Regions from separate parts of the Deinococcus grandis genome, predicted to be linked through region 2. Evidence: riboswitches for the same ligand, from Rfam matches in the RefSeq annotation. Region 2 holds a riboswitch; the other holds the start of a gene.
What was found. Region 2 has a riboswitch for cyclic di-GMP ahead of DEIGR_RS15090 (hypothetical protein). Riboswitches for the same ligand answer to the same signal wherever they lie in the genome.
Positions count from the first base shown of each region.

Region 1: linked by a shared signal. The riboswitch ahead of DEIGR_RS07780 (glycoside hydrolase family 16 protein) and the one ahead of DEIGR_RS15090 (hypothetical protein) in region 2 are both predicted to bind cyclic di-GMP.

Region 1 covers NZ_BCMS01000001.1:1,566,083-1,580,647, forward strand. Annotated here, with positions in the region: gene typA (translational GTPase TypA) at 1-1,725, shown strand, start outside; gene DEIGR_RS07755 (hypothetical protein) at 1,857-2,375, shown strand; gene DEIGR_RS07760 (beta-N-acetylhexosaminidase) at 2,439-4,472, opposite strand; gene DEIGR_RS07765 (ABC transporter substrate-binding protein) at 4,543-5,781, opposite strand; gene DEIGR_RS07770 (N-acetylmannosamine-6-phosphate 2-epimerase) at 6,056-6,742, opposite strand; gene DEIGR_RS07775 (glycoside hydrolase family 3 N-terminal domain-containing protein) at 6,830-8,308, shown strand; gene DEIGR_RS07780 (glycoside hydrolase family 16 protein) at 8,588-9,358, opposite strand; cyclic di-GMP riboswitch class I at 9,371-9,445, opposite strand; gene DEIGR_RS07785 (glycoside hydrolase family 26 protein) at 9,575-10,540, opposite strand; cyclic di-GMP riboswitch class II at 10,732-10,818, shown strand; gene DEIGR_RS07790 (glycosyltransferase) at 10,826-12,085, shown strand; gene DEIGR_RS07795 (hypothetical protein) at 12,085-12,672, shown strand; gene DEIGR_RS07800 (DegV family protein) at 12,882-13,748, opposite strand; gene DEIGR_RS07805 (NAD(P)-dependent oxidoreductase) at 13,745-14,565, opposite strand, start outside.
Region 2 covers NZ_BCMS01000001.1:3,143,083-3,157,647, forward strand. Annotated here, with positions in the region: gene DEIGR_RS15070 (DUF11 domain-containing protein) at 1-1,810, opposite strand, end outside; gene DEIGR_RS15075 (COG1361 family protein) at 1,824-6,641, opposite strand; gene DEIGR_RS15080 (DUF11 domain-containing protein) at 6,642-9,533, opposite strand; gene DEIGR_RS15085 (DUF11 domain-containing protein) at 9,676-11,688, opposite strand; gene DEIGR_RS15090 (hypothetical protein) at 11,718-12,239, opposite strand; cyclic di-GMP riboswitch class II at 12,293-12,378, opposite strand; gene carA (glutamine-hydrolyzing carbamoyl-phosphate synthase small subunit) at 12,511-13,695, opposite strand; gene DEIGR_RS15100 (hypothetical protein) at 13,770-14,565, opposite strand, start outside.

The sequences.
Region 1 (14,565 bases), 1.6 Mb from region 2:
GTCGACGGCCTGCTCAAGCAGACCCTGAAACTCGGCCACGGTGAGGAAATCGCCGAACGCGCCATGGACAGCAACGACCTCGAACGCGAACGTGGCATCACCATCCTCGCGAAAAACACCGCCGTCGAGTACAACGGCGTGAAGATCAACATCGTCGACACCCCCGGCCACGCCGACTTCGGCGGGGAAGTCGAGCGCGTCCTCGGCATGGTCGACGGCTGCCTGGTGCTCGTGGACGCCGCCGAAGGCCCCATGCCCCAGACCCGCTTCGTGCTGCGCAAGGCCATCGAACTGGGCCTCAAGCCCATCGTGGTCATCAACAAGATTGACCGCAACGACGCCCGCCCCGAAGAGGTCGTGAACCTCACCTTCGACCTGATGGCCGAACTCGGCGCGAACGACGACCAGCTGGACTTCCCGATCCTGTACGCCATCGCCCGCGAAGGCAAGGCATTCAAGGACCTGAACGAGCCCAAAGAGGACATGCACGAACTGTTCGACATGGTCCTCGAGCACATCCCCGCGCCCAAGGTCGACCTGGAAGCCCCCTTCCAGATGCTCGTCACGAACCTCGACTACAACGAGTACCTGGGCCGGATCGTGCTGGGCCGCGTCAACCGCGGCGTCGTCAAGAAGGGCGAGTTCGTCCAGCTGATGCACAAAGACGGCACCATGACCAAGACGAGGGTCGTGCAGCCCTTCACCCACATGGGCCTGCGCCGCATCGAGATCGACCAGGTCGGCGCCGGTGACATCGTCGCCCTGGCGGGCATCGAGGACGCGCAGATCGGCGAGACCGTCGCCGACCTCGCCGACCCCGAGGCGCTGCCCATCATCACCGTGGACGAACCCACCGTGAGCATGATCTTCCAGCCGAACACCAGCCCGTTTGCCGGCAAGGAAGGCAAGTACGTCACCAGCCGCCACATCAACGACCGCCTCAAGCGCGAAGTGATGACCAACGTGTCCCTGAAGGTCGAGGAAATCCGCCCCGACGAGTTCAAGGTCAGCGGCCGCGGCGAACTGCACCTCTCGATCCTCCTGGAAACCATGCGCCGCGAAGGCTACGAAGTGCAGGTCGGCGCGCCCCAGGTCATCATCCGCGAGATCGACGGCGAGAAGCACGAACCCATCGAGCACCTCGTGATCGACGTGCCCGAGAACCACTCCAGCACCGTCATCGGCGTCCTCGGCGCCCGCAAGGGCCAGATGGTCAACATGGAACCCCAGGGCACCCGCACCCGCGTGGAATTCAAGATCCCCAGCCGCGCCCTGTTCGGCTTCCGCACCCAGTTCCTGAGCATGACCCAGGGCGAAGGCATCATGAGCCACATCTTCGACGGGTACGCCCCGTGGGCCGGTGAACTCAAGACCCGCCAGAACGGCTCGCTGGTCAGCATGGAAGACGGCGTCGCGTTCGCGTACTCCATCTGGAAACTCCAGGACCGCGGCAGCTTCTTCATCGACGCCGGTCAGGACGTGTACGTCGGCATGATCGTCGGCGAGAACGCCCGCGAGCAGGACATGAACGTGAACGTCTGCAAGAACAAGAAGCTCACGAACGTCCGCTCCAGCGGCGCCGACGAGGCCCTGACCCTGATCCCCCCCAAGCGCATGAGCCTGGAAGACGCCCTGGAGTACATCAGCGAGGACGAACTCGTCGAACTGACCCCCCAGAGCATCCGCCTGCGCAAGAAAGTCCTGAACCCCAGCTTCCGCAAGTAAACTCCGGAACGCGCCGCGCCCCCTCCCTGACCGGAGGGGGTGTTGCCTTTGGCCTTGTCCCGGCCCTCACCGCCCTCACGCCCTGCCCGCCCTACACTCGGGCAATCCAGCGTGACCAGGAGGTGCCCCCCGTGAACTCCACCACCGTCCCCCGACCTCGCCCGTTGCCCCTGGCCGCCATGACGCTCGCCGCTCTGACCCTCGCCACCCTGCTGGGCGCCTGCTCGCTGGGCCGCGACGACCGCTCTGCCGACATCACCCAGGCAGCCGCCGACATCGCCCTGCGCGACGCCATGACCGCCAGCGCCCGCGCCGTCCAGGGCGCCGACCTGAAGGCCGACGCCCGCTGGTTCACCTGCCCGGGCGGCATCGGATCCCGCTACAGCGGCGGCGGCGTCATGACCTCACCCCCGGGCGACCGGGCAGACCAGCTGGCCGCCATCCGGGACGCCGTCCTGGCCGCCGGATTCCAGGACGCGACGCAGGTCGACGGGTACGTCACCGCCCAGCGGGACGACGTGGACGTCAGCATCCGCTTCCGCCTGCCCGACGGGTCGTGGACGTTCAGCGTCCTCACCCGCTGCCACACCTACGGCGGGAAGGACCGCGCGCGCGTGAAATCCAGCGATCGCCACGTCATCCTGCCCTGACAGAGGAGGGCGCCCGCGATCACTGCCGGTGAGGCCGGTGGCCGCGGGCGTCACGGGTGAGCGTCAGTCGCCCAGGACCGTCAGGCCCAGCAGGGCGGGGTTGGCGTTGCCGCTCGCGCTGACCAGCGTGACGGAGCGGATAGCCTGATCGGGTTTGGGATTCACCCATTCGAGGACGGGCACGGCGACGTTCAGGCCCTCGCCGGTCACGCCGTTCCAGCCGGGGGCGGGGATCATGCTGGTGGGCGCGGTGTCGGTCCAGGCGCGGATGTGCCGCCCGTACTCCAGCGGCTGCGTGATCCGGCTGCCGTCGGCGTACTCGATCTCGTACTGGCCGACCTTCTCGCGGTTCGTGGCGGCGGGCCAGCCGGTGGCGTGCAGGAACGCGATGGCGCGGGCCTTGCGGTTCAGGTCCACCGTGGCGCGCTCGGGCAGGGCCTTGACGCTGGCGCGGCTGCCGCGCAGCATCACGGCGCCCCGCACGTCGAACAGGTACGCGCCTAAGCGCTGCACGCCGGGCCGCAGGTTGCGCAGGTCGATGTCCCGGCCCTTGCCGATCCAGCCGCTGCCGTCGTCGTCCGCCAGGGCGCGCGTCACGACAGGGGAGAGGTCCACCGTCGCGCCCGCTTCCGCACGGTACGGGGTGGGCTGGTAGAGGTCGCGGTAGCGGAGTTCCGCGTCCTTCACGGGCGGCGCGGCCGGATTCCAGAACGCACTGGCGGCCCGGACGAACGGCGTGCCCTGGTCGGCGTTCCCGTCCCAGATGCTGGGGTTCCCGAAGTACCCGGTCCAGCGGGTCTGGATCATGCCCTGCGCGCCGAGACTCGCGGCGGCCTGTGCGTGCCCTTCGGCGTTGCCCGGGTCGGACCAGCTGGCCCCGAAGGTCGGGAAGCCCAGCTTCTGGATGGTGCCCAGCATGGAGAAGCTGTTCCCCGGCGCGTAGTTCCAGTAGGCCACCTGAAGATCTTTCGGCAGGCGGGCGGGCAGCGTGCCGATCACGGCGTCCGCGAAGGCAGTGTCGTGCCAGATCATGCTGTCCACGCCCAGCCCCTTCAGGTACCCGTGCAGCTTCACGACATCGTTCACGAACAGCGTCTCGAACCCCAGGGCCCTGCCGTTCTCGCGGGCGGGGAAGCGGTCGCGGTTACGCACCTCGTCGTGCCCCAGGTGAACGACCTTCGGCCCGAAGACCTCCACGGCCTCCTTCAGGATCGGGAGGATCACGCGGTCGTACGTGGCGGGGTTCAGCGTGTCGTACGCCCAGGGATTCTGGCTGTCCGGGTCCTGCCGCAGGTCGAGGTTCTTCCCGCCGTAGAACATCCAGCCGGCGTGCGACAGCGTCTCGATCAGCGGGATGACCTCCAGGCCGTAGCTGCGGGCCAGGTCCGCCACGCGCCGCGCCTCGGCCTTGCTGGCCCCGCCGGGGTGCGCGAAGCCCCCCGCCTTCGCCGTGTCCCACTGCACGTAGTTGCTCATGACGAGCACCGCGTTGAACTTCAGGGCGGCCAGCATGGGGATCAGGGCGTCGTTCACGCCCCTGCTGTACTGGTCGAGGTAGATCATCGCCACGCGCTGGCGCAGGGCAGACGCGTCGGTGATGCGGGCGTAGCGCAGCCCGGCGGGCGTCAGGAGCTGCCGCAGGGTCTGCGCGCCCAGGTACGCGCCGCGCGCGTCCGCGCCCACCACGAACGCGCCCCCGTCATCCACCCACAGCGCGTAGGCTTCCGCTCCGCCCGGCGTCAGGCCCGCCGCCTTCGCGCGGGCGGCCAGATCGGCGTCGGCCAGCGTGCCGATCACGATGCCCTTCCCGCCCGTCGGGGCGTCGGCCAGCGTGAGGCCCAGCCGCGTCTTCCACTCGGCGCGCAGGTCCCGCGCGGCCCAGCCCAGCTCCGGCGCCGTCCCCACCACGCGCACGCCCAGCCCGCCCAGGGGCAGCGTGCCGTTCGGGAAGGTCGCCGCCTTCGGCTGCGGGACGAGCGCCGCGAAGGGCGTCTGCACGCGCGCCTCCGCCGCCGGGGTGAGGGTCACGGGCGTCGCCGCCGCGCCCAGGCTCAGGCTGATCATCAGGGCCCCCAGGCCCAGCATTCGCTGCTTCATGTGTCCTCCGAAAGGGCAAGGAGGCGGGCGCCACCAGTCCGCGCGCCGCCTCCCGCTCCCTGCACCTCGATTACAGGCTGGCGTTCCAGGCCTTCACGATGTCGTCCAGCGCCTGCTTGGCGCTCTTCTGTCCGGCCATCGCCGCCTCGACGTTGTCCTTGAACACCTTGTTCAGCTTGCTGGCGTCCGGGTACACCAGCGTCAGGTCCTTGGCGCGCTTGAGTTCCGTGGACGCCACGAGGCGGCCCTGGCTGACGGCGTCCGCGCCGCCCTGCTTGAAGAACTTGTCGCCGCTGGCCTTCACGGTGCTGGGGAACGTCGTCTTCGTGACCTTGCTGAACTGCAGCTGGTTCACGTCGTTCGTCAGGAACAGCGCGAGCTTCTGCGCCAGCGCCTTGTCACGCACGCCCTTGGGCACCATGAAGCCCATCAGGCCGGTGTGGATGACGTTCCCGGCGATGTTGATCGGGTACGGCGCCACGCGCGTCTGATCGAAGATCGCCTTGTTGTCGTTCTGCACGCGCAGGATGAACTGCGGACCCGTGATCAGCATGCCCAGCTTCCCGGCCGAGTACAGCTCGGTGGCGGCCGTGAACCCGCGGCGCATGGTGTCCTCGGGGATGTAGCCCTTCTTGTACAGGTCCACGTACGTCTGCAGCAGCTTGACGTGCTCGGCGCTGTTGAACACGGCCTTGCTGCCGCTCTTGTCCAGGATGGGCAGCCCCGCCTCCTGGAACATGTACAGCATGTTGATCCCGTTGATGTTCGGCATGAAGCCGTACATGCCGGTCTTGTCCTTGATCTGTTTCGCGGCGGCGATCAGCGTCTGGATGGTGCGGGGCGGGTTGGCAGGGTCCAGGCCGGCCTTGCGGAAGATCTCGGTGTTGTACGCCACGACCTTCGGCGACCAGTACCACGGCACGCCCATGACCTTCCCGTCGTACGTGAAGGTGTTCAGGGGGCTGGCGAAGTACAGTTTCTTCTGCGCGGCGCTCAGGTCGAGCTGCTCGATGGCGCCCTGCTGGACCAGTTTCACGGTCATGTCGCTGCTGAGGTTCACGGCGGCCGGCGGGCGACCTGCGGCCACGGACGCGAGCAGTTTCTGCTCCATGGCGGTGGCGGGCACGTCCACCCACTTGAGTTCCACGGTGGGGTTTTCCTTCTCGAACTGCGCGACCAGGCGGTTCATCTCGTCGTTGAACAGCGGCGCGAGGCTGATCGTCCAGAATTCCAGCTGGGTCTTCTGCGCGTGGGCGGCCCCGCCGAGCATCGCGGCGGTGATCAGGGTGGTGAGGGCGCGGTATTTCATGCTTGAACTCCTGGGGTGCGGCGCGCCGGGCGGCGCTGGGTGGACTCCGGCGGGGGAACTTGAGAAGGATGTGCGCCGAATGTAGCGGTTTTCCGCCCGGCCCGTCTGAGAACCTGAGCGTGCCCCTCTCATACGGACTCCGATTGAATGGCTTGTAAAGCCGTTCAATCCGAGCGGAGCGAGTGGGAGCGAAACGGGTTCCGGGCGTGGAGTTGACAACCCGGTGCTGTCCCGGGTTGTCAACGAAACAAACGGAACCCGTATCACCGGGTCGTCAGCTTGACCGGTCGCCCGCCACCCCGAGTGCCTGCGCGAACCAGCGCGTCACGTGATCCGGGCGGGTGATCGCGCTGCCCACCACCACCGCGTGCGCGCCGGTCGCCAGCGCCTGCGCGGCCAGTTCCGGCGTGTTCAGTCGTCCCTCCGCGATGAACGGTAGCCCCGCCCCGGACAGGGCGCGCATCAGCGTGAAGTCCGGCCCGGTCTGCTGCGGGCTGTGGGGTGTGTACCCGCTCATGGTGGTGCCCACGATGTCCGCGCCTGCCGCGTACGCCGCCTGCGCCTCCGCCAGCGTGCTCACGTCCGCCATTGCCAGCGCCCCGCAGGCGTGCGCCTCGGCGAGCAGGTCCGCCACCGGGAAGGGGCGGGGCAGGTCCGTGCCGTCGAAGGCCACGACGTCTGCCCCCGCCTGGGCCACCGCGCGCACCTCCTGCGGCGTCGCGGTGATGTACACCGGCGAGCCCGGCTGCGCCTGCTTCGTCAGCCCGATCAGCGGCACGTCCGTCAGGGCCCGCACCGCCCGGATGTCCTCCGGACTGCGCAGCCGCAGACCCCGGGCGCCGCCCAGCAGCGCCGCGCGGCTCATGGCCGCGATGATGCCCGTGTCCCGCATGGGGCTGCCGTCGTCCGCCTGCACACTCACGATCAGGGCGCCCCGCAGGCGCGATAGCACGTCATTCACGCCGCCCAGGGTAGCGGACCGGCGCGGCGAACTGGTGCGCGCCACCTCCGCGCGCGTCCGGGCAGGCGCTGGCGTAGGCTGGGCGGCGTGAGCCCAACCCCGAACGGCCCCCTGTCCGGCGGCGCGCTGGTGATGGTGGACATCCCCGGCCCCACCCTGGACGACGACACCGCCGCGTACCTGCGCCGTCACGGCATCCGCAGCGTGTGCCTGTTCCGCAAGAACGTGGAGTCCGAGGCGCAACTGGCGGCCCTGTGCGCGGACCTGCGCGCCGTGATGGGCGAGCACGCCCTGATCGCCCTGGACCACGAGGGCGGCGCGATCCTGCGCCCCACCTTCTGGCCGTTCGCGCCAGCTGCCATGAGTCTGGGCGCCGCGGGCGACGAGGTGCTGACGGCGGACGTGAATGCCGCCCTGGCGCGGCAGCTGCGGCGCGTGGGCATCAACTGGAACTTCGCGCCCGTGCTGGACGTGAACGTGAACCCCGCCAACCCCGTGATCGGCGAGCGGGCCTTCGGCGCCAACGTGGAGCTGGTCACCCGCATGGGCCGCGCCGCACTGGCAGGGCACGACCGGGCCGGCGTCGCCGCGTGCGTGAAGCACTTCCCCGGACACGGGGACACCAGCCTGGACAGCCACCTCGCGCTGCCCCGCGTGGACAAACCCAGGAACGACCTGGAGGCCGGGGAGTTCGCCCCGTTCCGCGACCTGCTGCCCGTCACGCCCGCCATGATGACCGCGCACATCATCTACCCGGCGCTGGACCCCGCGCGGCCCGCCACGCTGTCCCGCGCGGTCCTGACCGGCCTGCTGCGCGAGGCGTGGGCCTATGACGGGGTGATCGTCACGGACTCCATGGGCATGAAGGCCATTGACGACCACTACGGGCGCGGCGAGGCCGGGGTGATGGCCCTCCTGGCAGGCGCGGACCTGGTCATGGCCCTCGGCCGCCGCGAGGCGCAGGAGGCGACCCTGGACGCCATCCAGGCCGCCCTCGACCGCGGCACGCTGGACGCCGCGCAGATGCAGGCCAGCGTGCGCCGACTGGAGACCCTGGCCGCCCGCTACCCCGCGCAGGCCGACGACACCCTGGACCCGCAGGCGGACGCGGCGCTGCTGGAGGGCGCCTGGGCGCGCGGCCTGAGCGCGTACCGCGACCCGGTCGCCCCGCCCTCCGGTTCACGCGTCCTGCTGGTCGCGCAGGCGAAAGTTCCCCGCGAGAACGTCAGCGAGGCCAGCGTGGACGCCCAGACCCTCGCCGACGACCTGCGCGGCGTATACGACGTGCACCTGCACGCCTTCGACGACCCGGCCGAACTCGACTGGGCCGCCCTGCGCGCCCACGGCCTCCCGGTGATCCTCGCCACCACCTCCCGCCACCGGCACGCCGCGCTGCGAGGGGTCCGCCCGGACCTGCACCTCGCGCTGTACAACCCCTACGCCGCGCTGGACGTGAACGCCCCCGCACTGCTCACCTACGGCTTCCAGGCCGAAGCACGCCGCGCCGCGCTGCGCTGGCTCGGCGGGAACCTCGCGGCGGCCGGCACGCTGCCCTTCCCGGCCTGACCCGACTGGATAGGAGGGCGCTGGCGAGGCCTCCGGGCAGCCACAGGTCAGATCGGGGTCGAACATGCATGCCGCATGTGGCACCAGTCAGATCGGTTCGCTCACTGGACCCCTCCTGGCGCGGGCAGGTCATACCGGATTCAAGTGATTCCACATCATTCGGAGTCGCCCGGTGGCCCCCTCACCCTTCCGTCGCTTCGCGCCTCCCTCCCTCTCCCACAGGGGGAGAGGGGACAACGGAACGCGATCACGGTGCAAGCAAGTCAATTCAATCCCGTATTAGAACGCCTCGAAGCTGATTTCGTCCACCAGCATGTGCACGGTGCCGGTCGTGGCGGTGCCGCCCCACGCGGCGCTGTCGGTGGGCCACACGTTCAGCATGATGTGTGCGGCCTGCTGCGGGACGTTCTGCGTGGTCTCCCAGACTTTCGTGCCGTTCAGGAAGTACGTGACGCGGTCGGGGCGCCACTCGTACGTCAGGGTCTGGAAGCTCTGCCCGAAGGTGACGCCGGTGGGCAGCACGCTGTAACTCTTGTTGTTCACGGTGTTCCACACGGCCGCGTTCAGGGTTCTGGGGCGGTTGCCTTCGATTTCCAGGTCGATCTCGGTGGCGCTCTCGTTCACGAAGCTGAACGCGCCGCTGATGTTCCCGCTCTGGACCTTGCCGCTGCGGGAGGGGTTGGCGCTGGTGCTGGCGGCGCGGAAGCGGTAGGTGTACCGCCCGAAGCCGAAGGTCTGTGCGCTCTGGATCTCGGCGGCGCGGGCGCACAGGCCGGTCGCGCAGGCCTGCACGTTCAGGGTGAGCAGCAGGTGGCCGCCCTTCACGCTGGCGAGCGCCGGGTCGAACCCGCCGGTCAGTCCGGGCGCCTGCCAGAAGCCGGGCCAGCTGGAGCGGATCCAGCGGGCGCTGTCCAGCGTGTCGAAGGTCTCGGTCCAGGTGGCGGCGGCGGGGCGCAGGGTGGTTCCGGTGGCCTGCGGGGTGGACAGGTCGTTGCACGCGGTGAGCCACAGGCCCAGCAGGGCGGCGGCGGCGGTTCGGTGGATGGTCATGTGGCGTCTCCCTCTGGTGGCCCGGCTGACCCTGTGGGTTCCGTGGCTTTGCGTCCCCGCCTCGCGGCGGGTTTGCCCTGAGCATCGGGATGCTCGACTGCGCTGTGAGTGTCTCCTGAAGTCTCCTTCAAACCTCTTACATGAATGCCGCTCCTGGCTGGACAGGACGGCATTCCACCCATCCGGGGGTACGCCGCCGGGTTGGTGCGGGGCTCTTCAGCGGCGCGTGCAGACGCAGCGGCGGAACGCGTCCAGGGACGCCTCGCTGGTCGTGATGCGCCAGTCCACGCGGCCGTCTTTCAGGTGGAACCAGAACGCCCGGCGGATCTGCCCGAAGCCCGGCAGGGCCGCGCACATGTCCCGGATCCACGCGGCCTTGCTGCCGCCCTGCTCCACGCTGGCCAGTTCGCCCAGCTGCACGGGTTTGTCGCCCGCCACGAGCTTCAGCTGCCGGTACGACGCGGCGAAGGTGTCGCGGAAACTCAGCCAGCGGTTCCAGGGGTTGGTGGTGCCCCAGTTGTAGCCGTCCAGGCCGACCTCGTGCACCCACTCGCCGCCCGGGTACAGCGCCCGGTACGAGCTGGGCATGTCGGGGTACAGGATGTTCGGTGTCCACACCCAGCGCACCGGGGCCTTCTCGGCGCGGAACACGTTCACGATCCGCCGCCACGCCCGCACGAAATCCGCGGGGGTGTTGCTGCGGGTCAGCTGGTACGCGCCCCAGTTGCCGTTCATCTCCGGGGCGAAGGTCAAGCGGACCGTCACGCCGCCCCGCCGGATGTCGCGCGCGAACTGCCGCAGGTACGCGTCGTGCCGTCCGGCGGCAATGTCGCGGTACGGCACGCCCCGCACGCCGGACGCGGCGCGCACGCGGGGCTGCCAGGACAGTTCCAGTTCGCGGCCCTGAGCACTCAGGGTGCGGGCGTAGGCCTGGTTGAACGGTGTGTTCCAGTCCTGGAACCAGCGGACCGCGCCGAAGCGGCACCCCAGTTTGCGTTCCAGGGTGTCCAGCACGGCGGGGCTGTCCACCGTCAGCCCGAACACCCCGCAGGAGGGGAGGGGCGCGGCGTGCGCGGACGGCAGGCCGGTCAGGGCCGCGATCAGAATCCACTCATGAAGGGCGCGTGGGCGGAACGGTGTGCGTCTGGCCGGACGGCAGGCGGTTGGGGTGACGGCAGGCATGCACCGCGCATGATGGCAGCGTTCTGGACGGGCTGCACCGATGCCCCCGTCCGGGCCCCCTCTGCCTGTAGGTCCGCTTAACGCTGGCCCAGCGTGCCCCAAAGGTGATGTTCATGGCCCGTCAGTAACGGGCGATTAACGTGTGGTGCGTAGGGTATGGCCGAGGGTCCCCGGACCCCGACCCACCCCACACAATGCCGGGAGGCAACGATACTCGTCTTCGAATCGGTCACCTCATGAGACGAGTGGAGCCAGTGGTGAGACCGCCCCGAGGGAGGCCTCACCATGTCTATTCCTGTCGCTTTGCCGTCCACACTGCTGGGCTGGGTGCTGCTGATCATCGTCACCCTGCTGCTCCTCAAGGCCGTCCTGACGGTCACGCTGGCCTTCGCGCACGCCCGCACCGCCGCCCGCCGACGCGCCCGCGCCCAGGGCGCCCCGCTGCCCGGCGTGAGCGTCATGATCGCCGCGTACAACGAGGAGGTCGGCATCGCCGACACCCTGCGCTCCGTGCTCGCCCAGCAGGGCCCGGCATTGCAGGTGCTCGTCGTGGACGACGGCTCGACCGACGCCACCGCCGCCATCGCCGAGGACTTCGCCCGCACCGACCCGCGCGTCACGGTGCTGCGCAAACCCAACGGCGGCAAGGCCAGCGCCCTGAACCTCGCCGCGGACCACCTGACCTACCCGGTCGCGGTCAGCGTGGACGCCGACTCCGCACTGGCCCCCGGCACGCTGGCCGCCCTGGCCCGGCACTTCCACGACCCACGCGTGGGCGCGGTCGCCGGGGACGTGCGCGTCGCCGGGCCGGTCACGTCCCTGACGCAGATGCAGAACCTGGAGTACAGCGTCGGCCAGCAGATGGAAAAACGCGCGCAGGACATGCTCGGCGCCGTCAGTGTCGTGCCCGGCGCCGCCGGGGCGTTCCGCAGCGACCTGATCCGCCGCCTGCGCTACAGCCACGACACCATCACCGAGGACATGGACCTGACCGTCGCCATCGCCGCCGAAGGCTACGAGGTGCGCTTCGAACCCGGCGCCCTGAGCTACACCGAACCGCCCGTGGATCTACGCAGCCTGTGGCGCCAGCGGATGCGCTGGATGTACGGCACCTTCCAGGTCATGGGCAAGTACCGCCACCTGATCATGAACCCCAGGGGCGGCCGCCTGGGCTGGCTGACGCTGCCGTACGTGCTCGTCTACGGCCTGACCCTGGGTGGCGCAGGACCCATCTTCGACCTCGCCGCGCTGGCCCTGCTGACGCAGCACATGAACGACGCGCTGCTGCCCCTGCTGCTGAACGTCGGCGCGGACGTCGCCGTGGCCGCCGCCGCCCTGCTGCTGGGCCGCCAGTCCCTGCGGCCCCTGCTGATCACCCCCACCCAGCGGCTATTCCTGCGGCCCTTCGTGTCTCTGGTCGTCGTCATGACCTGCGTGACGTTCCTGCGCCGCCGGAACGTCCAGTGGAACAAACTGCCCCGCGTGGGCCTGCGCCTGCCCGGCGCCGCCCCCACCCGCGAGCCCCTGCCGCAGGCGGGCGACTGATGAGCGGCCCGGACCGCCCACGGCCCGCCCGCCGGACCGCGCTGCTCTGCGCCGGACTGGCCGCCGTCGCCCTGAGCGTGCTGGCCACCGCCGGGTCCGCCACGCCCAGTCCGGCACCGTCAAATCAGACGGCGTCCAGTGGCCCGGCCGCCGCTGCCCCCGCCCCCGGGAGCGTGCTGGCCACCCGCACCGTCACCCGCGACGCCCGCACACCCGGCGGCGAGATCGCCGGGCAGGTCACGGTCACCGTGCAGCTCGTGCGTGACGGGGCGGAGGTCCAGGCCCGCGCGACCTTCCAGTCCACCCTGCCCGGCCCGGCCGTCGCCACCGGCACGCTGCGCCTGCTGGACGGGCGCGGCAGCGAGGTCACCCGCAGCAACCCGCGCCAGACGGCCGCCCTGGACCCCGGCAGCACCCCGGTCCTCGTGACGCCCCGCAGTCCCCTGGCCGACCACGCCGGGGCCGCGTGCGTGGACGCCACCCTGAACGTCTGGAGCGGCCCGCAGGCCCCAGGCCCGGACGCCCGGGTGCGCAGCGGCCCGGCACTGGAACCCACCGTGTTCACCGTCCAGGTCTGCCACGCCTGAACGCGCACCGGCGCGGCCGGATGACGCGGGGGGACCCCTCACCCTGCCGTCGCGACCCACACAAATGCGAGTCCCATGCAGGGAGAGGGGAGAACGGGACTCACTCGTGTCGGAAGCAGGTCACGGTCATCCTGTTTCGCAGCGCGGGGCAGCGCCCGCCAGGACTCGATTCCCGGCGGGCGCTGCCCCGCGTCCTCGACGCCGGGCGGTCAGCGGTCCCAGGGCCACGCGCCGGGCGCGGCGGCCAGGCCCAGGGCGCGCGGGCCGACGTGGACACTCAGGACCGGGTTCACGCCGGTCCGGTCGGACCACACGATGGGGTGGCGCGCCGCGAGCTGCGTCAGGGCCGTGTCGGCGTCCTCGGGGTGATCGCCGAACAGCAGGCCCACGCGCAGCGGGGTGCCCTCGCCGAAGCGGCGGGTGACCTGTTCGGTCAGCGCCTGGATCGCGCCGCGGTACGAACGGGCCCGCGCGGCGTTCGTGTACGTCCCGGCGGCCTTGTCCACGGTCACGACGGGTTTGAGGTTCAGCAGGCCGCCCACGGCCGCCTGCACGCGCCCTATCCGGCCGCCGCGGCGCAGGTACTCCAGCGTCTCGATGGTGAAGTACAGTTCCGTCTCGGCGTGTACGGCGCGCAGCCACTCGCGGGCCTCGGCGACGCTCAGGCCGCGCTGCGCGGCGGTGACGGCGGCGTGGACCTGGAAGGCCAGGGCGGCGCTCAGCGTGCCGCTGTCGTGCAGCGTCACCTGCGGCCCACCCTCCAGGAGCTGCCGGGCCTGATCGGCGGAGTTGTGGCTGCCGCTCAGGGCGGCGCTGGTGGTCACGGCCAGCACCTCGGGCGTGCCGGGGGCCTGCATGGCGGTCATCCAGTCCTGCGGGGTGGGCTGGGCGCTGGTGGGGTGGGTGGGGTTGGTCTGGAGCTGCCGGTACAGGTCCTCGCGGGTGATCTCGGTCATGCGGTAGGTGGTGCTGCCGAAGTTCACGGCGAACGGCGCGACCGGCACCTCGCCATGCAGGGTGGGGTAGACGTCGAGGCCGCCGTCGGTGACGACGCCGAAGCGGGGGGTGGTGGTCATCGGATCTCCTGGGCGTTCATCGCCTCGATCAGTTTCAGGGCGGCGGTGTGGTCCTCGGCGGGGCCGACGGCGTGCTGCGCGGCGCGCAGGAGTGCGGCGACCTGCGCGATGACCGGGGCGCTGCCCTGCACGCCCTGTGTGAGGTCCACGGCGATCCCGGCGTCCTTGGCGAGCAGGCCCAGCGCGAACGTGGCGGGGAATTCGCGGGTCAGGACGCGCTGCGGGATGAGGTTCTCGCTGGCGTTGCTGCGGCCGCTGCTGGCGTTGATGACGTCCAGCGCGGCGCCCAGGTTCACCCCGGCGCGCCCCAGCACGGCCAGGCCCTCGCCGGTCGCCCAGAGGGTCACGCCCAGCAGGGCGTTGTTCACGGCCTTCACGGCGAAGCCCGAGCCGGTCCCGCCGACGTGCACGACCTTGCCCGCGAAGGCCAGGTGGGGCCGCGCGGCGTCCAGCGCGGCGGCGTCCCCGCCGACCATGACGGTCAGGCGGCCCTGCCGCGCGCCGGCCGTGCCGCCGCTGACCGGGGCGTCCAGGAACGTGACGCCCTGCGCGGCCAGTTCGGCGGCCTGCCGGGTGGCGGCGTCCGGGTGGCCGCTGGTGCAGTCCACCCAGGTCGCGCCGGGGCGCAGGTGGGGGCGCATCTGGTTCATGACCTCGTCCACCTCGGCGCTGGTGGGCAGGCACGTGAAGATCACGTCGGCCGTGGCGGCTTCCGCCAGCGTGGCGGGGTGCGTGCCGTGCGCGGCGGCGTGCGCCCCGGCTTTCGCGGCGGTGCGGTTCCAGACCAGGGCGCGGTGCCCGTGCGCGCGGGCGTGCG
Region 2 (14,565 bases):
CCGTGCCCGCGACCTTGGTGACGCTCTTGACGGCGTTCAGGCTGGGGGCCAGGACCGGGTACGTGCAGCTGGCCAGGTCGGTGGATCCCAGCGTGGCCGTACCGACCGGGGTGTACGTGACGTTGGCGAGGTCCAGTTTCACCAGTCGGCCCAGGTTGTCACGGGCGTAGATGCCGCCCGGCGCGGCGGCGATCCCGTTGAACTGCGAGTCCTGCGCGGGGCTGCTGAAGTTCCCCAGGTACTCGGCGCTGGCGCTGCTGCCGGACGGCGTGACCAGCCACAGGTCGATGGCGTTCGAGCCGGTCACGGCGCTGATCATGTACAGTTTGCCGCTGCTGTCGGCGAAGAAGTCCCCGTTGTCCTTGAAGCTGGGCGCGCCGCTGGAGGTGCTCGTCAGGGCGCCCAGGGACGTCACGGCGTACCCGCTGCCGCTGCCGGTCGTGAACGACCAGATGTTCCCGCCGGAGTCCATGGCGTAGCCGGTGCCGCCGCCGGTGACGGCCATGCGGACCAGTCGGCCGCTCACGCCGGTGAAGGTGCCGCCCGCGTACCAGCCGCGCAGGGCAGTGTCGTACACCCACAGGCGGTTGCTGCCGTCCGCGGCGACGAAGAAGCGTTTCGAGTCGGGCGACACGCCCAGCGTGGCCGAGGTGATCGCGGATCCGGTGCCGCTCAGCGCGGCGATCTGCGTGCCGACCGCGTTCGTGGTGACGTCCAGTTCGTTGATGGTCACGCCGCTCAGGTTCGTGCCGCCGGGCGCGACGGCCAGGGCGTACACCTTCGAGCAGACGGGCGCGGTGGTCGTGACGGTGGTGGTGTTCACCGCGCACTGCCCGCCGGTGCCCGTGCAGGTGCCGGGGTCGGGGGTGGGGTCGGGGTCGCCGCCCCCGCCGACACTGGCGCGGTTGGTGACGGTCCCGGCGGCCTCGGCGGCGACGGTGACGGGCACGCTCAGGGTGGCGGTAGCGCCGACCGTCAGGTTCGGGGTGCCGGTGCAGGTCACGAGTCCGGCGCTGGTGGTGCAGGTCCAGCCGGTCGCGGGCGTGAAGGAGGCGGGCGCGCCGATCCCGGTGGGCAGCCGGTCGGTCACGGTCACGCTGCCCGAGGTGGCCGCGCTGCCGCTGTTCGTGACGGTCAGGGTGTACGCGGCGCCGCTCTGGTTCACGGTCCAGGGGCCGTTGCTGCCCTTGGTGATGGTCAGCTGGGGCTGCGGCGCGCAGCTGAGTTTCAGGTCGTCGAGTTTCAGGACGTTCGCGTCGCCGCTGACGCCGTCTTTCAGGGTCAGGACCTTCACGGTGACCTGACTGCCCGGCGCGGTGAAGGCCGGAACGGTCTGGAGGGTGTACCCGGTGGTCAGGACGCTGCCGTTCATGCTGGCCAGCAGGGCGCCGGTGGCGGTGTCCACGAACTCGTAGCGCAGCTGGCTGGGCGTGGTGGCGTGCGTGCGGGCGTAGTTCTGGTAGGTGACCTTCGATCCGGCCGGGACGGTCACGACCTGCTGGAACAGCACGCGGGGCGTGGTGAGCAGCGCGCCGCTCTTGCCCTCGAAGTTCGCGACGTTCAGGTACAGGGCGTAGCCGCCGTTGCCGGTGCGGTCGATCTGGTTCCAGAGGGTGTACTTCCCGGCGGTGTTCGTCACGGTGTTCACGTCCGTGACGTACGCGTGGCTCAGGACGCTGCCCTGGGCCGCGTTGGTGTTGAAGCTCTCGGTCCAGGGACTGCTGGGCGTGCAGGTGGTCGCGGCGGCGAGGCTCAGGCTGGACAGGGCGGCCAGCGGCAGCAGGCGCCGCAGGGTGGTCAGGATGTGCATGCGGGGCCTCACGTCAGCGCCCCCCGGTGGTGTCGGGCGCGGGGGCGGGACTCTGTCCGTCGTCGAGCATCAGGTCCAGGCGCAGGTACGCGCCCTGGCGGGTGTACACGTTCGTGCCGATCCCCTGGAACCCCACCGGGTTGTACCCCAGGGTCAGCCAGGTGCCGGGCAGCGCGCGGTAGCTGGCTTCCAGTCCGGCGCTCAGCAGGGTGCTGCCGGTGGCGGGCTGCACCAGGCCGCGCGCGGCGAGGCCCAGGCCCAGCCGGTCGGTGACGTAGTACGTGCCGCTCAGGCTGCCCTGGTAGGTGGCGCTGCCCGGCTGGGCCAGCAGGGCGCGGCCTGCCAGTCCGGCGCGCAGGGCGTAGCGGGGCACGTGGTACTCGACGTTCGCCTCGCCGATCAGTTCCGGGGTGCCGCCCGCGAGCGCGCCGTCCTTGTAGCGCAGGTAGCTCAGGCCCTGCCAGGGCCCGGCGCGCAGCGCGCCCGAGACGGCGTAGTTCGCGCCGGCCCCGGCGCCGAGGATCTGGTGCCCTTCGGCACTCAGGGTGAGCTGATCGTTGACGCTGTAGGTGGCGCCGCCCTTGAGGGCCACGCTGAAGCCCGCGTCGGTGCGGGAGGCGTCGGCGGCCAGGGTGGCAGCCAGCGTGTCGGTCTTGTAGCGCACGCCCACCCCGGCGTTCCAGCTGCTCTCGTCCCGGGTGTCGCCGTCGGTGTCGAGGATCAGGCTGCCGCGCAGGTCCACGGCGGCGCGGTCACTGACGGGCAGGGTGGTGTCCACGCCGATGCGGGCGCGGTTGCCCCAGCCGTCCGCGCCGGGCAGGTCGTAGTTGACGGCCAGGTTGGTGCCGCCCAGTTTGGTCTGCAGGCCCAGGCTGGCGCGTTGCCCCTCACCCCAGGTGATGTCGTCACGGGCGGTCAGGGTGACGTTCTCGGCGACGGGGACGCTGGCCTTGACGGTGGTGGTGGTGTCCAGCGTGCCGCTGAGGGCCTGCACGTGGTCGACCTGCACGCCCAGCCCGCTGCGGGCGTAGGCGGCGCTGACGATGGCGGCCACGCCCTGCCGGTCCCCGAAGCCCGCGCGGATCCCGGCGCCCAGCGTGAACGGCGAGAAGGTGTACAGGCCGCGCAGGTCGGCCGTGCCGCCACTGGTGGCGGGGGTGGTCCCGGCGGCGGGCGTGGCGGCGTAGGTGGCGCGGGCGTTCAGCGCGAACCGGTCGGTCAGGCGGTAGGTGGCGTCCGCGGCGGCACCCAGGCCGGGGGCGGCGGCGTTCAGGCCCGCGTAGCCGGGAGTCTGGTAGTGCAGGCTGCCGCTCAGGGCGAAGCGGTCGCCCTGCACGCTGGCGCTGCCGTCCACCAGGGTCCCCTGCGCGGCGTACGCGGCGAGCAGGTCGGCGCGGCGCGTCCCGTCGTCGTAGCGGGCGCGCGCGCCGACGCTGGTCACGCCGTCCAGGCTGACGGCCGCCGCCGCGACACTCAGGGTGTCGGTCACGCGGTACTTGCCCTGCACGCCCCAGGCGAGGGTGCGTGCGCCGAGCGGGTCGTTCAGGCGGTAGCTGAGCTCGACGCGCACGGTGCGGCCCTGGTCGTCCAGCAGGTTCAGGGGCCGCTGGAGGTACAGGACGCCGGCGGCGGGGTCCAGGGTGTAGTCGCTCAGGCGGGCCAGCGGGCGGCGCTCCTGCGCGCCGGTCACGGGGTCGGTGAGGAGCAGCGTGACGGTCTCGCTGTCCGCCGCGAGGTCCTGGTCGGGCAGCGGCAGGGCGCGCAGGCCGTTGGCGTCCAGCGTGACGCGTTTCAGGTCGCCGGGCAGCGCGGCCACGAAGCCGGACAGCTGGGCGGGGGCGCCGCGCGTGAAGCCGCTCAGGGCGGTGGGCGTGACGCCGACGGTGAACACGTCGATGGGCAGCGGCGCCTGCCGGTAGCTGACCGAGAAGGCCGGGTGCTCGTAGCGCGCCGCGACCGGGTCGATGCCCTGCAGGGGCACGGTCTCGGTGCTGCTGTCGCCGTGCGTGGGGTAGCGCTGGAGGGGGTTGGCGGTGGTGGGCAGGCCCTGGTCGCGGTCCTGCCGGACGGTGGTGGCGCCGCTGGCGGTGCGGTCGGCGGTGAGGGCGCCGCTGGCCGCGACGTACAGTTTGCCGTCCCCGATGGGCGTTTCCAGGTAGCCCTGCGCGCGGGCTTCCCCGGCGGCGACGCCGCTGCCGCTCAGGATGCCGCCGACGCTGAGCATGCCGATGCCGACGCGGGTGCGGCTGGGCAGCGCCTCGAAGCCCTTGCTGATCACGCGGTCGCCCAGGCGCACGCGGACGTCGAAGTGGGCGGGCGCGGCGAGCGGTTCGAGTTCCAGGACGCCCTCGCCGTCGGTCAGTTTCACCTGGTAGCTGACCACGCGGGGCTGCGCGTCGGGCTGGGTGGGTTCCAGGGTGGCCTGCACGGTGACGTTGCCGCTGGCGGTGCCGATCCCGGCGGCGTCGGTCAGGCGGATGCCGACGCGGATGGGCGTGACGCCGTCGGCGATGAGCTGCTGGCCGCTGAATTCGGCACTGACGGGCGTGCCCGCCAAGTTCACGCGGACGGTCTGCCCGGCGAAGGTCAGGGTGTTCTCGCCGCTGCGCAGCGCGACGCCGTAGAACTCCTGGCGCTGCGTGCCGCGTTCGGCGTCCACCGCCCTGCGGCCCAGGCTGGCCGGGTCGACCGGCGCGCCGTTGATCAGGGGCAGTTCGGCGCTGTCTGCGGGGCTCTCCACGACGACGGTCACGCGGTCGCGGTCGCGGTACACCGCGCCGTCCAGCGGGAGTTTCAGCGCGCCGCTGTTCTCGCGCGCCTGGGTGGCGGTCACGGGTTGCAGGGCGCTCAGGTCGTCCAGGGTGCCCTCGCCGACGAGGACGCTGACCTGTCCCCCGGCGTACCGGCCGACCAGGGTGGGGCTCTGCAGGGCCGGGAGGCTGCCCTCGTGCGTGACGCGGTAGGTCAGGACGCCCCGGGGCGCGCCGGGCGTCGTCCAGTACAGTGTGCCGCTGGCGCCCACCTGCGGGTCGGCCAGGGGGCGGCCGCTCAACTGGCTGCTGCCGGGCACGTAGCTGGCCCCGGCGGGCGGCTGGTGCGCCACGACGACCTGCGTGGCGTTCCGGGTGGTGGGCACGTCGTAGGGGATGCGGACGGTGCTCTCGCGGGTCTGCGTGACGACCGGGGTGGGCGCGGGGGGCGGGGGCGTGGTGACGCCCAGGGTGCCGCCCACGACCTGCTGCGTGGCGCAGTTGCTCGTCAGGGTGGCGCTCAGCTGGCCCTGCTCGCCGCCCGCGCCCTTCACGCGGGCGCGGTAGCTGAGGGTCCGCTCCTCGCCGGGCTGGAGTTCGCCGCTGAAGCTGGTGGGGTCCAGGGCTTCCAGGGTCTCGCCGGGCTGGTCGGTCAGTTCGAAGGGGGCGGGGGCGGCGCTGGTGTTGCGCAGCGTGAGGGTCACGGTGACGGTCTCGCCGGGGAGGGTGGCGGCCAGGGGCGCGCGGCGCAGTTCGATCTGGGTGGCGCTGGGCAGCACCTGCACGCCCAGCGACTGGCTCTGGTTCCAGGGGGCCAGGGTGGCGCGGGCCTCGCCCTGCGTGGCGGCAACCGCGCGGGCCTCGAAGGTCAGCACGCCGGGGTTGGCGGCGTCCACGCGGGCGGTGACGCTGGTGTCGCCCTGCGCCTCGAATCCGGCGGGGAGCGCCACGCGCAGGCTGGCGGGCAGGGTCTGCCGCTCGAAGTCGGTGGTGGCGCGCGCGGTGAAGGTCACCACGTCGCCCACGCAGACCTCGGCTTTGTCGGCGGTGAAGCTCAGGTTCAGACTGGGTTTGACCTGCACGGCCACGCGCGCGGTCTGGCCCTTCGTGACGGTCGCGGCGGGCGCGTTGACGCTGACCTCGGCTCCCTTGACCGGCTCGGCCTGTACGGGGTACTCGCGGGCGGGCAGCGTGAAGGGCCCGGCCTGCCCATTGACCGCGTAGGTCTGTTCACCCACCGTGACGGTCGCCTGGGTAGGCAGCGTCTCGTCCGGGAGGACCAGTTCGGCCCGGATGTCCAGCTTGCCGGTGGTGTCGGCCGTGACGATCTGGATCGGGCCGGTGCTGAGTTCGAACCCCACCGAGTTCGACCACTGGAAGGTCTTGGGCGGCTGGCGCAGGTACAGGGTGTAGTTGCCCTGGTCCTCGGGGACCTTGATCTCGTCCCACTGCAGCTGTCCGCTGACCTTGACGGGGTAGGCGTTGCCCTGCGCGTCGCGGACTTCGCCCTGCAGTTCGCCCGGGCCGTCCCCGTCGTACATGCGGATGCTCATGGGCCCGCCGGGGTTGTACACGTTCAGGGCGGGCACCCAGTCGTTGCTGCGCACCGTGACGTTCAGGTGATCGGCCTCGACGGCGGCGCTGACGGACGTCAGGCGCAGCGCGAAGGTGTTCTTGCCGTTGCCCTGGGTGCGCACGCGCAGGGTGTACGTCCCGGCTTTCAGGTCGCTGTTCAGGAAGGTCTGCCAGTCCTGCGCGCCCTGCCCGAATTCCTGCTGCCGGATGACCTGCCCGTCCGCGCCGAGCAGCGTGAAGGTGCTGCCGACCGGGAGTTTGGGGGCGGGGTCGTAGTTCTCGTCGCCGTACTGGTCGGGCGTGCGGTAGTCGGCCGGGTCGAACTGCGCGCCGTACACGTCCAGCTGCACACGCGAACTGAGGCCCACGACCAGTCGCAGGTCCTGATCGCCGACCGTCCACATGAGCCGGTCGCCGACCGAGGTCAGGGGAAGCGAGGTGGCGATGTCCTGCGCGGCGGCCGTTCCCAGCAGGGCCGCGGTCAGGGTGGTGATGGCGCGTTTCACTCAGTACCTCCAGCGGGCGGCCGGGTCGGTCACGGCGCCCTTGAGATCCCCAGCCCAGCGGAAGCGGTAGGTCAGGACGCGCTCGCCGCCGGGGAGGGTGGTGAAGGTCAGGGCGTGCTGTCCGTCGAGCAGTTCGGCGCCCTGGGGCAGGGGGTCGTTCAGTTCCACGCCGCTCAGGTCGGTGCTGGCGCCCAGGGTCAGCTGCACGAGGTACACGCCGGGCTCCTGCTCGAACACCTGCTTGCGGACAGTCAGGGTCTGCGGCGTCTGCAGCGGCAGGGTGCTCGTCACGCGCAAGGTGGTGTCGCGCACGACCGCGATGTCCCCGGCGTCGGGCGCCAGCGGGAAGTCGGCGCTGGTCAGGTTCCGCACGTAGATCAGGCGGCTGCCGGGCCGTCCGGCGTCCTGCGGGACGCTCAGGGGCGCGTGCGCGACGCTGTTCGGATCGAGTCGCAGCGCCGCCTCGCCCTCCATGAGGTTCCGGAAGTGGTAGCGGCCCTGCGCGTCGGTCAGCGCGGCGCGGCCACCGGCAAGGATCACGCGGGCGTTCAGGACCGGGCGGTCCACGGCGCGGTCGTAGATGCCGTTGCGGTTCACGTCCTGGAACACGTACCCGACCAGATCGGCGGTGTTGCGCCCGAAGATCAGCGGGTCAATGGTGTTCACGGCGCTGCTGGGCGGCGTCTGGGTCTCGCCGTTGTTGCTGACGGCGGTGGCGATGGCGCTGTTGCGGATCTGCGTGCCGGCGTCGGGCGTGACGACCGCGTCGAAGGTGATCACGGCGCTCGCGCCGGGCGCCAGGCCGGGGATCTCCCAGACGTACGTGCGGCCCGTGACGACCGGGGTGATCTCGGTGCCGTTCAGGAGGCTGCTGCCCTCCACGTAGGTCAGGCCGGTGGGCAGGGTGTCCTGCACCTTGATGGCGTCCAGGACGCCGGTCGCGCTGCGGTTCGTGACGGTGAAGGTGTACGTGATGGTCTGCCCGTAGGCGACCACGGCGGGGCTGCTGGTCTTGACCAGGGTCAGGTTGCCGCTGCGGAACACGCCGTTCACGACCGGGTTGCTGGGGACGGGGTCGGGCAGTTCGCCGCTGCTCACCGTGAAGACGTTCACGGCGCGCGCGCCGTCCGGGGTGCCCTGCGGCACGCGGACCTGCAGGGTCAGGTCGAAGCTCTGCCCGGGGTCCAGGCGGGTCAGGCGCCACACGACCGTCTCGCCCTCCAGGGTGCCGCCCTGGTCGGCGCTGACGAAGTCCAGCAGGTCGGTGCGGATCAGGGTGCCGCTGGCGTCGAACACCAGCAGGTTGCGCAGCGAGTCGCGCACGACGACGTCGGTCAGGGGGAAGCTCTGGGTGTTCGTGAGTCGCAGGTGGTACGTGAGCAGCTGCCCCGGTTCCACCAGTCCGCTGACGTCGCCGCTCTTGACGGGGTTCAGGGTCAGGGGCGCGACGGTGGTCAGGACGTCCACGGTCAGGTTGTCGGCGGCGCCGCGGCTGCTCGTGGCGGTCAGGACGGCTCGGAAGGCCTCGGCGGCGGAGCTGACGTTCGCCCGGGTGGGCACGTAGCAGGCATTGAAGTCCTTCGTGCCCTGCGGCGCGAGGTCCGTGCGGAAAGGTTCGGTGATGGGCGTCCCGTCGCGTTCCGTGAAGCGGAGGGTGCCCTCGCCGGTCTCGACGCGGCCGCTGACCGTGAGGGTGTCGGTGCGGTCCCCGAGGTTCTGCGCGGTGTGCGGGAAGCAGACCTCGGTGTTCAGCAGCGCGTTGGCCTTGCGCTGCAGGTCGTCGCTGCTGAGTTCGCCGCCGGGCAGCGCCTGGGGGTTGCCGAGGGGGCCCAGCGCGATCAGCGGCTGGTAGCGCAGGGTGACGTCGGCGGGGGCGTCCACGCTGATGTCCCCGCTGCGCAGCTGCGCGACGTTGCGGCGCGTGCCGGTGGCCTCGGGGCTGCGCAGGCGGAAGGTCAGGGTGAGGGTCGCGCCGGGCGCGAGGCTGTCCACGCGGGCACGGATGCCCGCGACGGGGCTGGTCTCGGTGGCCTGCCACGCCTGCCCGTCGGCGCTGTACTCGGCCGTGGCGGCCGGGGCGGCGCTGCCGCTCAGGCGGACGCTGCCGCTCACGAACACGAAGTCCTGCAGTTCTGGGGTGTTCAGGATGTCCGTGACGGTCACGGCGCGCGACGGGCCGTTGCCCGCGTTGCGGGCGGTCAGGGTGACGGTCGTCTCGTCGCCGGGGCGCAGCGTGGCGGGCGTGAAGGTCTTCTCCAGCGTCAGGGCGGGCGGGTCGCCCACGGTCAGGCGCGCGACGTTGTCCTCGTCGGTCTCGCCGTCCAGGCCGCGCACGTTGCTGCCGCAGCGGACGAGCAGGTTGGGGTAGGCCGCGCCGCGGTCGCTGGCCTGCGTGGTCGCGCGCACGAGCAGCGTGGCGCCCGCGTCGGCGGCCAGGTTCAGGCTGGTCAGGGCCGCCTCGTCCGGGTCGATCTGGCCGTTGCCGTTCGCGTCGCGGTGCACGCTCAGGTCGCCGGGCGTGAACTGCGACGCCACGTCGGGCCGCACGCCGAGGTTCAGGGTGTTCGCGGCGTTGCCGGTGTTCGTGACCACGTACCGGAAGGTGGTGCGCTCGCCGGGCAGCAGCGCCGCGCTCTGCCCGGGCTGCGCGACCGTGCCGTTCGGCAGGGCGCTGACCGAGCACACCGCCTGCACGGTCGTCGTGACCGGCGGGGTGGGCACGCGCACGGGCGGCTCGCCGGGCGGCGTGAATTCCAGGGTCGCCGTGTTCTGGATGACGGTACCGGCGGGGGTACCGGCGGCGTGGGCCGCGCCGAGCAGCGCCGGAGGCAGCGCCAGGGTCAGGCGGGCCAGCAGCTTCAGTGCTGCGGAGGGAAGTGAGGGGGTTCGCACGGGGCCTCCCGGAATGAGGGGGATCGGTGAAGGTGGTTTCTGCTGTTGTGGGCGGGACAGGGGAGGAAAAAAGGTGTGGCCGGGGGTCTCCCCTGCCCGGTGGGGCGCGCCCGCGCAATCGGGGCGGGCGCGCCGGGGACGGTCAGTTAACCGTGACCTTGAAGATGAGCGTGATGCTCTCCCCAGGGGCCAGAATGTCGCCGGTATCGATGGTGCCGTTGCCGTTGGTGTCCACCCCGGCATACACGGTGCCGCCGGTGGCCAGGGTCGTGATCTTGGCTGCACTCCAGGTGGTGCCGTTGGTGGAGTACAGGATGGTGCCCGCTGCGGTGCTGAAGGCCTCGACGCTGTCCTGGAGTGCAGGGGCAGGACGCGTGGTGCTGAAGCTGGTGTTGGCGGGCAGGGTGTCCTTGATGAACGCCTTCGTGACGTTGGCGTTGCTGGTGTTCTTCCCGATGATGGTGTACGTCAGCTGCTCGCCGGGCTTGGCTTCAGCCTTGTCGACGGTCTTGCTGGGCGCGGCGACCGGGGTCTTGCCGACCAGGATGGTGTCGTTCGTGTCGGGCACAGTCACGCCGGTCGTGGGGGACTTGGCGGTCTGGTTCAGGGTGATGGTCTGCGCGGCGGCGGCGCAGGGCACGTCCACGGCGGCGATCAGTTTCAGCTCTGCGCCGGGGGCCAGCGCGCCGGTGTCGGGAATGCCGTTGCCGTTGGTGTCGGTCAGGGCGAGCTCACCCGTGTCCAGGGCCCTGTTGCCGTTGGTGTCCCTGAAGTACTGCACGGCGACGTTCTGGGTGGTGCCGTCGGTCAGTTTGATGGCCGCAACGCCGCTCACGTCGAAGGTGTCGGGTGCGCTGCCCAGGTTGGCGATCTCCAGGGCGACCGTGGAGCGGATGGCCGGGCTGCCCGCCGTGCAGGTGCTGGGCGGCAGGATCGGGCTGGTGGGGCTGCCGGGCTGGCCCGCCTCGGGCGTGCCGGGGATGGTGGGGTCGCCGCCGGGGGTGGGGGTGGGGTTCCCGAAGGACAGGCCGGGCAGGTTCACGATGTCCTTCGTGTCGTCCTTCTTGCTGGGGTCGTTGCTGCTGGTGCTCGTGACCGTCACGGTGGGCAGCGTGCCGGGCGCCGTGGGGGCACTGCCCGCGGGGAAGGTCACCTTGACCAGAATGTCGGCGGTCGCGCCGGGGGCCAGGCTGCCCACGTCGGGCACGCCGTCCCCGTCGGTGTCGGTCAGGGGGGTCCCGTCAGGCTTGAGCAGCGTCACGATCGTCCCGGTGGGGAAGCCCGCCGGCGCGGTGGTGATGTCGAACACGTCGGCGCGGTTGCCGGTGTTCTGGACGGTGTTCGTGAAGGTGATCGTGGTGGTGCTGGTGGTGGCATGCGCGGTCTGCGTGTCGCTGGCGCTGGGGGTGATCAGCACGCCCTCGGGGCTGGCGTAGGGGGCGGTGACGGGATTGCCGTTGCCGTCCGGGTCGGCCTTCGGCCCGATGAGGGTGGCGTCCTTGCGGTCCACGGTCGTGACGTTGGAGTTGTTGGCGTCGCGCGGGACGCTGGGGTCGTTGTTGAAGGCCGGGTTGTCCTGGCGGGTGCCGCTGGGGTCGGCGCCGTACTTGTCGGCGTTGGTGGCGGTGGTGGGCACCGTGTACACCTGGAAGAACTTGACGGACTGGTCCGGTTTCACGCCGGTGATGGTGGTGATGGGCGTGGCGGCGGCGATCTCGGCCGGGCTCAGGGTGCCGTCATTGTTGGTGTCGGCACTGGCGGGGTAGTACGTCACGCTGCCGGGGGTCTTCACAGCGGCGGTCGGGTCGGGGGTGTTGGTCAGGACGTAGGACTCGTTGGGGACGTTCCCGGTGTTCGTCAGGGTGTAGGGGAAGACCACGGTGTCACCGGGGCGGGCGGTGGCGGTCTGGCCGGGCTTGCTGTAGTCGGGGGTAGTGACGTCGGCGCTGCCGTCGTTCTTCACGATCGTGAAGCTGGGCACCGGCAGCACGGTGGTCGTGACCTTGTTTGACTCGACGGGGGTGGGGGTCGTGCTGCCTTCGGGGGTGAAGACGATCTCGGCGGTGTTGGTGATGACCGTTCCCGCCTCCGTCGCGGCGTGCGCGGCTCCGGCGGTGAGGGCGATCAGGGCGGTCAGGGTCCAGTGTTTCTTCATGGGCATCCTCCGGGTGGGGGGCAGGGGTGTTACTTGACTTTCACGCGGAAGCTGAACTTCAGCGTCTCGTCCGGGGTGAGGCTGGTGACGGTCCAGCGGACGGTGGTGTAGCTGCTGGTCGGGATGGGGACCTGACGCGTGACCTGCCGGCCGTTCTCGGTGGTGGTGACGGTCCGTCTGGGCTGGGCGCTGAAGGTCTTGCCGCTGTCGGTGGAGTACGTGACCGTCCAGCGTTCCCCGGCGGGGGTGGTGAGCACGCTGAACTCGGTGCCGCGCGGGACGGGAACGGTGACGTTCAGCTGGCCCAGGCGGCGGCCGGAGACGTTGCGCAGCGTGACTTCCTCGCGCAGGATGTCGCCGGGCAGGACGGTCCTGGGCGCGGCGATGATGGTCTCGGTGACCTTGCCGCTGCTGTCCGCGCTGCGTTTGACGAGATCCTGCGTGAGGGTGAAGGTGACGTTCTGCGGCGCGGTCGGCGCGGCCGGGGGCGTGGCCTGCTGGGCCTGGGCCAGCGTGAGGGCGAGGAACAGGGGCGGAATCAGACGCTTCACTCCGGGGGACCTCCGGGGGCAAAAAAAGTGACCGACAGCTGGGGGGATCACTCCCACCGTTCTGTCGGTCGCGCCACTCGCTCCTCATCTGGCTGAGGCGCCCGTATGCGCCAGATGATTCATTGCTCCGGAACAGCTGCTGGCCCGGGGACCGTCCCCGAGGATGCTGGTCTCACTTCACCGTGTTCACACGCTTGTCACTGACCGCGCGAACAATATGAAATTTCTCACCTGCGCATCCCGTCCATCATGTTGTCCCAGCGGGGGATTGTCAAACCCCCAGACGTCCGGCGCTGGCTTTCACAATGGGGGTACCGTTGCCCCCATCGAAGGCGTCGATCTCCTCAATGAAGCGGTCGAACAGGTAGCGGCTGTCGTGCGGGCCGGGGCTGGCTTCCGGGTGGTACTGCACGGAAAACACCGGGTAGCGGCTGTGCGCCATGCCCTCCAGGGTGCCGTCGTTCAGGTTGATGTGGGTGGGCACGAACGCCCCGTTGGGGATCGAGTCGATGTCCACCGCGTACCCGTGGTTCTGGCTGGTGATCTCCACGTTGCCGGTCAGCAGGTTCTTCACGGGCTGGTTGCCGCCGCGGTGGCCGAACTTCATCTTGAAGGTCTTCCCACCTGCCGCGAGGCCCAGGATCTGGTGCCCGAGGCAGATGCCGAAGGTGGGCAGCAGTCCCATGAGTTCCCAGGCGGTCTTGTGCGCGTACTCCAGCGGGGCCGGGTCGCCGGGGCCGTTGCTCAGGAACAGGCCGTGCGGTTGCAGCGCCATGATCTGCGCGGGGGTGGTGTGGGCGGGCACCACGATCGGCTCGATGCCGACCTCGGCCAGCCGCTCGATGATGGTGTGCTTGATCCCGAAGTCCATCAGGACCACGCGCTTGCCGTGCCGCAGGGTGGGGAACGCGTAGGGCAGCGCGGTCGTGACCTCGCGCGTCATGTCGTGGCCGTCAATGTCCTGATGGTCACGGGCGCGCCCCACGTACACGGCTTCCTCGGCGGGCGTGAACTCGCCGTACGGATCCTCCGGGTGCGTGAAGCTGCGGTGCGCGATGACGCCCTTGACCACGCCGCCCGTGCGCAGGCGCCGCACCAGCGCGCGCGTGTCGATGCCCTGGATGCTCACCACGCCGTACTGCTGCATGAAGGCTTCCAGGGACTGCTGCGCGCGGTGGTTGGAGTACTCGCCGCTGAACTCACGGCTGATGAAGCCGCGCACGTAGGGTTTGTTGCTCTCCATGTCGTAGATCGCCACGCCGTAGTTCCCGACGTGCGTGTACGTGATGGTCACGATCTGCCCGTTGTACGAGGGATCGGTCATGATCTCCTGGTACCCGGTCATGGAGGTGTTGAACACCACCTCGCCCACGGTCTCGCCGCGGTGCCCGAACGCGTACCCGCGGTACACGGTGCCGTCTTCCAGAGCCAGGATGGCCCGTTCTTTCCTGATCATGCTGTCCTCCATTCGCGCCTCGCTGGACGCGTTTCATGGCTCAGCTCTACGCGGCACCGTGGTCCCCCGGGGGGTCACCAGCGGTAGCGCACGCTCGCCTTGCCGATAATGACATTCCCCGAAACGGAGCGCTGTGAGGTCGTTCCGTCAAATCGGTTGATGAGGTCCGCCGCGCCCGTCATGGCCCCGGCGAACAGGCCGCTCAGGGCCCTGTCGCCGCTCAGTTCCCTGGGCAGCATCCCGGCGAGGTCCTGCGCCTTCAGGTCCGCCGGGTTGGGCTGGTACGACCAGCCGCCCGAGCCCTGCATGCTCAGACCTGCCGCGCGGAACGCCGCGTCGTCCGCCAGCACCGGCCCCTCGGCCAGCGCAGCGTCCAGCGCCTCCTGGCTGAAGGCGGTGATCAGGTAGTCGCCCCGGAAGGCGTACACCATCTTCAGTCCGGCCAGCACCTCGTCCAGGCCCTCGCTGGCCCCGGCCATGCCCGCGCCGAGCATCAGGGCGCGGGTGTCCACGTCGGCCATGGCGTCGTCCATCAGGGTGTCCATGCCGGTCTTCGTCAGGGACGTCACGGTGCCGCGCAGGCCGTCCAGCGCGTCGTTCACGCTTCGGGCGTACCCGGGCAGGTGCGCGTCGGCCGCCGCGCGGTCCGTGACCCGCTGGTACGACACCATGGTTGCCAGCCCGGCCAGCGGATCCTCCTGATTCAGGCCCGCCTTCAATCCGCCCGCCAGCGTCACCTGCGCGCACTCGTGCCCCAGGTAGCGCCCGGCCTGCTCCAGGTGACTGGCCAGCTGGCTGTCGGTCAGGAACCCGAACGGTTCGAGCAGGTCCACGCGGGTCAGCCAGCGGCCCAGGTAGGCGCCGGTGTCC